DNA from 4 places in the Paenibacillus sp. CAA11 genome. Region 1 is predicted to be linked to each of the others. Evidence: predicted binding sites of a transcription regulator. Region 1 holds the regulator's gene; each other region holds the start of a gene.
What was found. Region 1 encodes LexA, which represses DNA repair genes until DNA is damaged. Its sites were predicted from a motif close to CGAACATATGTTCG; they were not measured.
Positions count from the first base shown of each region.

Region 2: a site for LexA is predicted at 992-1,005, ahead of DCC85_RS08085 (YhjD family protein). Genes of this name have one in related genera too.
Region 3: a site for LexA is predicted at 1,022-1,035, ahead of DCC85_RS13555 (YhjD family protein). Genes of this name have one in related genera too.
Region 4: a site for LexA is predicted at 910-923, ahead of addB (helicase-exonuclease AddAB subunit AddB). Genes of this name have one in related genera too.

Region 1 covers NZ_CP028922.1:2,602,326-2,604,530, forward strand. Annotated here, with positions in the region: gene DCC85_RS12010 (LysM peptidoglycan-binding domain-containing protein) at 1-271, opposite strand, end outside; gene lexA (transcriptional repressor LexA) at 531-1,157, shown strand; gene DCC85_RS12020 (YitT family protein) at 1,339-2,205, shown strand, end outside.
Region 2 covers NZ_CP028922.1:1,714,886-1,717,090, reverse strand. Annotated here, with positions in the region: gene DCC85_RS08095 (methionine ABC transporter ATP-binding protein) at 1-554, opposite strand, end outside; tRNA gene DCC85_RS08090 (tRNA-Leu) at 762-845, opposite strand; gene DCC85_RS08085 (YhjD family protein) at 1,031-1,432, shown strand; gene DCC85_RS08080 (carboxymuconolactone decarboxylase family protein) at 1,471-1,806, opposite strand; gene DCC85_RS08075 (hypothetical protein) at 1,881-2,084, opposite strand; gene DCC85_RS08070 (hypothetical protein) at 2,198-2,205, opposite strand, start outside.
Region 3 covers NZ_CP028922.1:2,914,365-2,916,569, reverse strand. Annotated here, with positions in the region: gene DCC85_RS13560 (DNA polymerase IV) at 1-606, opposite strand, end outside; gene DCC85_RS13555 (YhjD family protein) at 603-974, opposite strand; gene DCC85_RS13550 (DOMON domain-containing protein) at 1,626-2,205, shown strand, end outside.
Region 4 covers NZ_CP028922.1:3,216,177-3,218,381, reverse strand. Annotated here, with positions in the region: gene DCC85_RS15100 (class I SAM-dependent rRNA methyltransferase) at 1-813, shown strand, start outside; gene addB (helicase-exonuclease AddAB subunit AddB) at 1,018-2,205, shown strand, end outside.

The DNA.
Region 1 (2,205 bases):
TATCGCCAGCCTGAATTTCACTTCTCTTCATGCCGTTCACATCTTGTAATTTCTCAATATATACTCGAATATCCATCCCCTCTGGTTTATGGGAGGAAGCAATACTCCAGAGAGAATCACCCGGTGTGACAACTACAGAATCTAGCAATACATCCTCTGAACTTCGATTAGTAGAAGCGAAGGCATTCAATACGCCTGTACACGCTATGGAAATCATGATCATGGCAGCCAAGATCATTACAAACCGCTTACTGAATTTAAAATTATTCATTATAGAGGCTGACTGAACGTTCCTGCCGGCTTCCTTATTATCATAAATACTGTTATATGTACTATATCTCAACACAACTCACCACTCCAAACATTTGTTCTTATTCGCAAATTCAATATAACACGAACATGTGTTTTGTTCAAGCCTATTTCAGAACAATTGTTCGTACCTATAACAATTGCAATAGAACCCTTGTTTGTGCGAACGGAAGTTCTATGTTATACTTTTTCCATACGTTACTAAATGGGGTTGATAGAATATGTCGAAGGTTTCCAGCCGGCAGCAGGCGATATTGGAATTTATACGCAATGAAGTACGCATGAAGGGCTATCCGCCCTCCGTCCGCGAAATTGGCGAGGCCGTGGGACTAGCTTCCAGCTCGACGGTACATGGTCATTTAGATCGCTTGGAGAAGAAAGGTCTAATAAGAAGAGACCCAACGAAACCTCGGGCTATCGAGCTGCTGGGCCAAGAGGAATCGGAGAATATTCATATGTTCTCACAGACCGTTCTGCGTGTACCGGTTGTGGGGAAGGTTACCGCCGGTGTACCTATAACGGCTACCGAGAACATCGAGGACTACTTCCCGCTGCCAAGCCATTATAGTACCGATGCAGAGATATTTATGCTTGCTGTAATGGGCGACAGTATGATTGAAGCAGGGATTCATAATGGTGACTATGTCATCGTACGACAGCAGCAAACTGCTGAGAACGGTGATATTGTTGTTGCAATGACTGAAGAAGACGAGGCAACAGTGAAGACCTTCTACAAGGAACGCGATCATATACGCCTTCAGCCAGAGAATCCAGCCTATGAACCGCTTCTCTTGAAGCATGTTTCCATTCTTGGGAAAGTCATCGGCTTGTTTAGAGATTTTCATTGAACTTATTCATGCGATAAGAGACTACGTTTTTGTAGTCTCTTATTTTTTGCCTCTAAAATTAACAAAAATACGTTCATATATAGTGATATTCATCATAGTGTGTTATATTGATAAAAAAGATAATTGATCCGATAAATATTTCTTATGAACTAAAAAACAATGAAGAGAAGGTTAGAATCAAGTGAATTTCCAGGAGTATCCCGCCATTCTAAGAAAGAAGTCCCTTACGCTGAGACCAGCACAAGAAGTGGGCTTAATTCTGGTGTCCGCTTTACTTGTTGCAGCAGCCCTGAACCTATTTCAGATTCCACATCAGCAGTTGTCTGGAGGCATTGCTGGCGTAGCTTCCATTATTGGCTATTTGACCGGATGGAATATCTCGCTTGTTTATTTTGTGCTCAATGTTCCTCTAATCATTTGGGGCTGGAAGGTTGTCGGCAGAAAGTACATTGTGCTTAGTCTCATCTCGGTGCTTAGCACCACTTGGTTCATGACCATCATTCCTGTCGTCAACATCACGCATGACGCTACCCTTGCGGCAGTATTCGGGGGAATTATCTCTGCAGCTGGAATCGGCTTCTCTCTTAGAGTAGGCGGGTCTACCGGCGGTTTTGATATTGTGGGTTCGATCGTGACCCGTCGGCGTGACGTTCCTATGGGAAATATTTTATTTATACTTAACGGGGCGGTTATTCTTATCCTTGGCTTCTACAAGAACTGGGATCTTGCCCTTTATTCTATGCTCTCCACCTTTGTCAAAGGTAAGGTTGTCGATATGATCCATGTCGGCCACATCAAGGTTACATGCTTCATTATTACGAAGGAGAAGGATAAAATGCTCTGTCAGCTGCGTAAGCTGCATCACGGCATTACCTGTGTCGATTCACAGGGCGGTTACAGCGAAGAAGGCAACTATATGCTAATGACCGTAACGACCCGGTATGAGCTTGCCGCTGTTCGCAAAACAGTACTAGATACAGATTGCCACGCTTTCATGAATGTGGTCCAGTCAACCGAAATCGTCGGCCGATTTGCTAGGCCGGTCAAA
Region 2 (2,205 bases), 890 kb from region 1:
TTCTTCAGCAATTCCAGAATGGATAGCGTCGTCTTCGGGTCCAAGGCACTAGTAGCTTCATCGCACAGCAATATTTCCGGATCATTCGCTAGCGCTCTGGCTATAGCCACCCTTTGCTTCTGCCCCCCTGACAATTGTGAAGGATAAGCATTCAATTTATCCGATAGGCCTACCAGCTCTAGCAATTGTTTAACCTTCTGGTCTCTTTCGCGCTTGGAGAGCTTGGAACTCTTCAAGGGAAAGTCCACATTGTCATAGATTGTTCTGGAATTCATCAGATGAAAATGCTGAAAGATCATCCCGATCCGTTTCCTGGCCAAGCGCAAATCCTTGGACTGCAAAGCCAACAAATCCTGCCCATTTACTACTACACTCCCCGCCGAAGGCCGCTGCAGCAGATTAATCACACGAACCAAGGTGCTCTTCCCAGCCCCACTGTAGCCGACAATGCCGTATACGTCTCCCGCGTCAACCTGCAGACTGACATCCTTAACGGCTGTAACCGACTGTGATCCAGTTTCAAAGGTGACTTGAATATTGGATAAAGTAATCATGATGCCCAACCCTTTCTAAACTTCTGTACACTAAAGCAGCTTCAGAAAATTTATTTCTGTCATTTTACATCAGTTTACTTGGAATTACTACTAAAAATTTTTAAGGTGAGATATACCAAACTGCACTACCTTGCAAATTCTAAGAATACAAAAAAGCCCTTAAATCTCCATAGAAGGAAACTTAAGGACTCCATTGTTTTTAAACGATGCGGTCGAGAGGACTCGAACCTCCACGGGGGTTAGCCCACACGGACCTGAACCGTGCGCGTCTGCCAATTCCGCCACGACCGCATAAGATAATGTGTCATAGAGCATATCAGCTCGTGACGACAAGATATAATTTATCATAGATCACTAAGCAAGTCAACAAGCAATTTATTTTTTTCACATAAATCACAGGTATTACTTGATTATTTATCCAATTATTCCGTATAATAAGAACATAAGTTCGTTCACTACGAAAGGAGTGTCATCGCATGTCCATGTCCACAATCCATGTCTCCAAAGAGGAAGTCACACTAGTTCGCAGCTGGCTAGCCTTAAAGTTCACCCAGCGTATTCTGGAGAGAGACTCCCGAGTTATGGAGGAGAGCGGCTTGCTCAGAAGTCCTCAGGTCTATGTCGAGATGCTTCTTGCTGCTGTAGAACGATCCTCCATTGTTCTTGAGGAAATCTCCAGCGAACTTGACAAACACCAGATTCATATTAAGAAAGTCAAGCAAGATGAATTTGGAATTGAAGCCTGCTATCAATGTCGCGGTGCTTTAGGTCGGATTTTCATTTTGTGGTCTGCTCTACAACGTGATTTGTCTCAGCGTATGCGAGCTTACCTTGGGTTAGGCTCTGTTCCTATAAATGTAGCAATCCCTTCAATATAGGGTTGAAGGGATTGCTTTTGGGTTTGCTGGCTATTGTTTTAAATCTGATCCAAAGCCTGTTGAACCCGGATAGCCCCTTGGGACAGGATATGACCGGCTGCAGCTGCTGAAGCAGCTGCCGACGCTTCCAAAATCTCCGCATCCGTTGCTCCCTTAGCTCTTGCCTCATTCGCATGATAAAACGTACAAACCTCGTTGTTGGCAAATAGACCTACTCCCAGAGCGATCAAGTGCTTCACCTTCGCATCAAGGACCCCATTCTGCAATGCCTTGCCGGTGAACTCATGATAGGCTTCTGCCGTCTCAGGAAGCGAATCCCCGAAGCGGTTAATTTCTTCTTTATAGGCCGTAATTTTGTCAGTTGTCAACGACATGGAACAACCATCCTTTCTTAATGACAAGCGTTCCCTAGTACGTTGTCCAAGCTAAGCGGAAATATACGCCCGGGTTATTCGCGAGGCTCTGTAAACGGCCGATAATCATAACTACGGTCAAGCTTGACCACCCTGCGGTTAGGACGCCGTATCATAACCTGATCGGCATCCCATGCTACTACAATGCCAACAACATCATTGCTTTTAATCGCATCGCGAATCACTCTGACCTTTTCTCCAGATACTCTGTACTTATTGAGCTGATCGTCACTAATCATGCTGGCCCCTCCTTATTATCGAAATATCTCTGCAAAAAAAGACCTAAATGGGATGCCATTTAGGTCTTTACATATCGTTTCACAAGCTGCTGATGAGCGGCAGCTCTCCCTAATTAACGCT
Region 3 (2,205 bases), 310 kb from region 1:
ATGCTTGGTCATTCGTGAGCCGACGCCGAACATTTTGTGGACGGGCTGGGGCCAGAGTTCCTCCTGGATCTTTGCAGGTGGGAGCTCGAACAGGCCACCCGGCGCTTTTTTGGCCCAGATATCAGTGGCCATTTTGGCGAGGATTTTGTTGCTGCTGATGCCTACTCTGATCCATACTCCCGTCTGGGAAAGCACCTTTTGCTGAATGGCCTTGGCTATAGTATACGGATCGCCAAAAAGCTTCAGACTTCCCGTGATATCGAGAAACTGCTCGTCAATAGAGAAGATTTCGACCAAATCGGTGTATTCTTGATAAATGCCGGAAATCATTAAAGAAATATCAATGTAGTGCTGCATGCGTGGACGCATGACGATTAATTCCGGGCACTTCTTTAGCGCCTCGCCCAAACGTTCTGCGGTAGTGACTCCATAGCTCTTCGCTATAGGGCATGCCGCTAAAATAATGCCTGATCGTCTCTCGGGATCACCGGCCACGACGAGAGGCTTGTTCTCCGTTCCAGGATGATCCGCTTTCTCTACGCTGGCGTAGAAGCTTTGACAATCTGCCAAAAAAATGACTCGTTCTTGTGGGTTGGATTTGTTCATGACAGCTGCCTCCGTAGATTTCTGAGGATGGACATCAGCTCGGCTTTGACCAAGCTTCTTAACATCTCAAAATGATGAATATAGCCGCGAACCTTATAATCTACACGGATACCGAGCGTTGTAAACTCTTCCTGCAGAATGGTGATGCGGCGATTCCTCATGGTTCTTCGATTGCTTTGCAATTTCAAATGAACCAGGGCTTCAATGTCTTTCAAATAATGAAGAAGGTGATTATAGATTGTCTTATGATTATAAAAGGATAGTTCTTCCATATCCCGCTCCAGCATATCGAGAAGGACGGGAAATAAGATGTACTCTTTGATAAGCTGAAGATCTTCTTCCGTCTCTAAACTTGAGAGCTGATCCATCACATCCACCACCAAAAGGGGAACATATATTCTCGTATATTATATACCGAACATATATTCGTTATGCAAATGAAACTTCAGCCCTATATGTTATTTTTAGGAATTAGCGAGTAAGAACTTAAAAGCCTCGTCCCCCTTGGCATTTCCAGCTATTGGGAAGTGCGAGGGATAGAGGGGGAATTCCTTGTGTAAAAAGTCCTAAGTGTAAAAAGAAAGTTAAATACTGAGAAAAAAGGAGTCAAACTCATTAGGTCTATGGAACGTTTTTAAGCTTTGCGCGAATTCGTGAAATTTTTGACAAAGCCGCGATTTATCGCGGTTTTTCACTATGACTTTGGTTGTATGTCTGGCAGGTTGCTGAATGTATTTACAAATTCCTGCGAAACTTCGATATATCTTAAAGCGTCTAATACGACAAATGTGAACACAGTATGTCAGATGTGTTTTAGATCACATGTAGAACTGCTCAACGAGAAAATGTAATAAAAATCCTGATATGAAAATGAATCCCTATACCTAGTTACTTTATGGTGTTACTTGGTTAATCATTGAAGGTGGATTCGAAGTGGAGGTGGCAAAAACCACAGAGAGAAGCTTGGTCACAAATCAAAGTTGCCTAAAAACCATAGTGAGGTGAGAAAGTATTAAGCTATGTCAACGCTGGCGAAGAAAAGAATCATCATCTGGAGCATTGTAGGAATTGCTCTGATTGCTGGGGCAATCTGTGCGGTGCTGCTGAATTTGCCTCCATCCCCTACCACTTATGCTACCTCTAGCGGGACGAAGGTGATCTTCAAGACCACGAAGGATAAGTTCATGAAGTATGAGGGAGAAGGCCAGTGGAAGGAGATATTTGTTAAGGGTGTCAACCTGGGGGCAACGGTGCCTGGTCATTTTCCTGGAGAGTTCCCGATTACTGAAGAGGATTACTTGCGCTGGTTCAAACAGATTGACGATATGGGCGCTAACGTGATTCGGGTTTACACCGTGCATAATCCTGTATTTTATAAGTCGCTTGTCAAATATAACCGTGATAAGGGAGACGACCCGCTGTATTTCATTCAAGGGATCTGGTCCCCAGAGGAAGCGCTGATTGAGCAGAAGGATGCTTACCGCAGCGAAATTGTCAGCCAGTTCGAGCAGGGAATTGATAAGGCGGTAAAGGCCGTCTACGGCGAGCTGGACACTCCGGTAGTGCCGGGAGCTTCCGGCGGCAAGTACACCGCTAATG
Region 4 (2,205 bases), 610 kb from region 1:
TTATTGTCTATCGATATTGTAGAAGGACAGAAGACAGGCTACTTCTTTGACCAGCGGGAGAACCGGGCCTCCATCGCCCCGCTGATGACCGGCTGGGGAGAGCGCAGCGGTATTGCGCTGGGAGAGCTGACGGATGAGAACGGCGAGAGACGGATTGCTCCGATGAACCGCAATGGGAAAGAAGTGACGTTCCCATATTGGGACGGTGCTACGGTGCTGGAGTGTTTCTCTCATACCGGAAGCTTTACACTTCACGCCTGTAAGTATGGGGCGAAAAAAGTAACTTGTCTGGATATTTCGGAGCATGCCATTGAGAGCGCCAAGGCCAATGTCCAGCTGAATGGCTTTGAGGACCGAGTGGAATTCGTGGTCGCAGATGCCTTTGATTACCTGCGAAGTCAGGTTAAGGGGCAGGATGAGCGGAAGGCCAGAGCTGAAGGAAGGGCGGATACTTCGGTTCCAATGCCGGCCGGCATTGGACGCACCTGGGATGTTGTAATCCTCGACCCGCCAGCATTTGCCAAGACCAAGAGTGCGGTGAAGGGCGCCTGTCGAGGTTACAAGGATATCAATCTTCATGGTATGAAGCTGGTGAACGAAGGGGGCTACCTGGTGACAGCGAGCTGCTCGTATCACATGCGGCCAGACCTGTTCCTGGAGACGATCGCCGATGCTGCGGCAGACGCTGGGAAAATCCTGCGCCTTATCGAATGGAGGGCAGCAGGGAAGGACCATCCGCAGATTCTCGGCGTGGAGGAAGGCCACTATTTGAAATTCGCTATCTTTGAAGTACGGAGCAAGACAACATTATAGGCTTCTTAGGGTATAGACTATGATTTCACTAAGCTCATCGTTTCTGTTCAGGAGACGGTGAGCTTATTTTGTATGGAATACCATGTTGTAATTTTCCAAACGTACGTTCCTCTTGGGGAGGGGTGTGTTATACTGGAATATAACGAAATTTCGGACAGTTGTTACTTACAAATTTGATTTTATGTATATAGCAGGAGGCTTCCCATGTCACTTCAATTGATGATAGGCCGCTCGGGCAGCGGCAAGAGCCAAAAGATGCTGGATCAGATTAAATCCCGACTGCAGCAGGATCCACTAGGTCCCCCGCTGATTTTGCTTGTTCCCGAACAGGGGACATTCCAAATTGAACATGCGCTGGCAAGCTCCCCGGAGCTGAGAGGGACCGTTCGCGCTCAGGTGCTGGGCTTCCGCAGACTGGCTCTGCGCGTGATGCAGGAGACGGGCGGATCGGCGCTGATCCCAATTAGCGAAGAAGGCAAGAAAATGCTGTTGTACAAGATTTTGCGGCGCCTTCAGAGCGAATTGAAGATGTACGGGAATTCCGGCAGTCAGATGGGTCTGGTGGATAAGTTGAACAGCTTGTTTACCGAGGCCAAGAAGTACGGTGCAGATCCGCAAGGATTTCAAGAGCATCTTGGGCTGCTCGAAGGCCTGGAGGCGGAGTCACCGCTGCTGAAGGATAAAATGCATGACTTGACCCTTATTTACAGCGAGTTCGAGAAAGAGCTCGCCGGACTCTATATTGATGCGGAGGATCATGTGATCAAGCTGGCGGAGGGAGCTCCGCTGTCAGCCTATTTGCGCGATGCGGAAATATGGGTGGATGGCTTTCACACCTTTACCCCGCAGGAGTATAAGGCGCTGGGGGCCATGCTGAAGTCGGTGTCGAGCTTAAAGGTAGCCCTTACGCTGGACCGGCCCTATGATGACGGGCTGCCGCCGCATGAGCTGAATTTGTTCCATCCTACGGCCACGACCTATTTGAAGCTAAAGGCTCTAGCCGAGTCATGCGGCGTGCCTGTGCTGGAGACAGATAACTTGAATCAGCGGCCCTTCCCGCGTTTTAAAGCGAGCCGGACACTGCAGCTGCTAGAAGGAGCTTACGAGCGAAGAACCCGTGTAGTAGAAGAGCCAGAAGATTTGAAGCGAAGCTTAATGCTGCGTGCGGCAAGCAGCCGGCGAGCTGAAGTGGAAGCAGCCGTACGGGAGATGGTGCGTCTGGCGAGGGAAGAAGGGGCGCGCTGGAGAGATATGGCCATCTTTGTGCGCAGCCTTGATGACTATGATCATATCGCAGCACCGGTATTTCAGGATTACGGAGTCCCATATTTCCTAGACCAGAGAAAGAGCGTCGTTCATCATCCACTGCTTGAGTTCATACGTGCTTCCCTG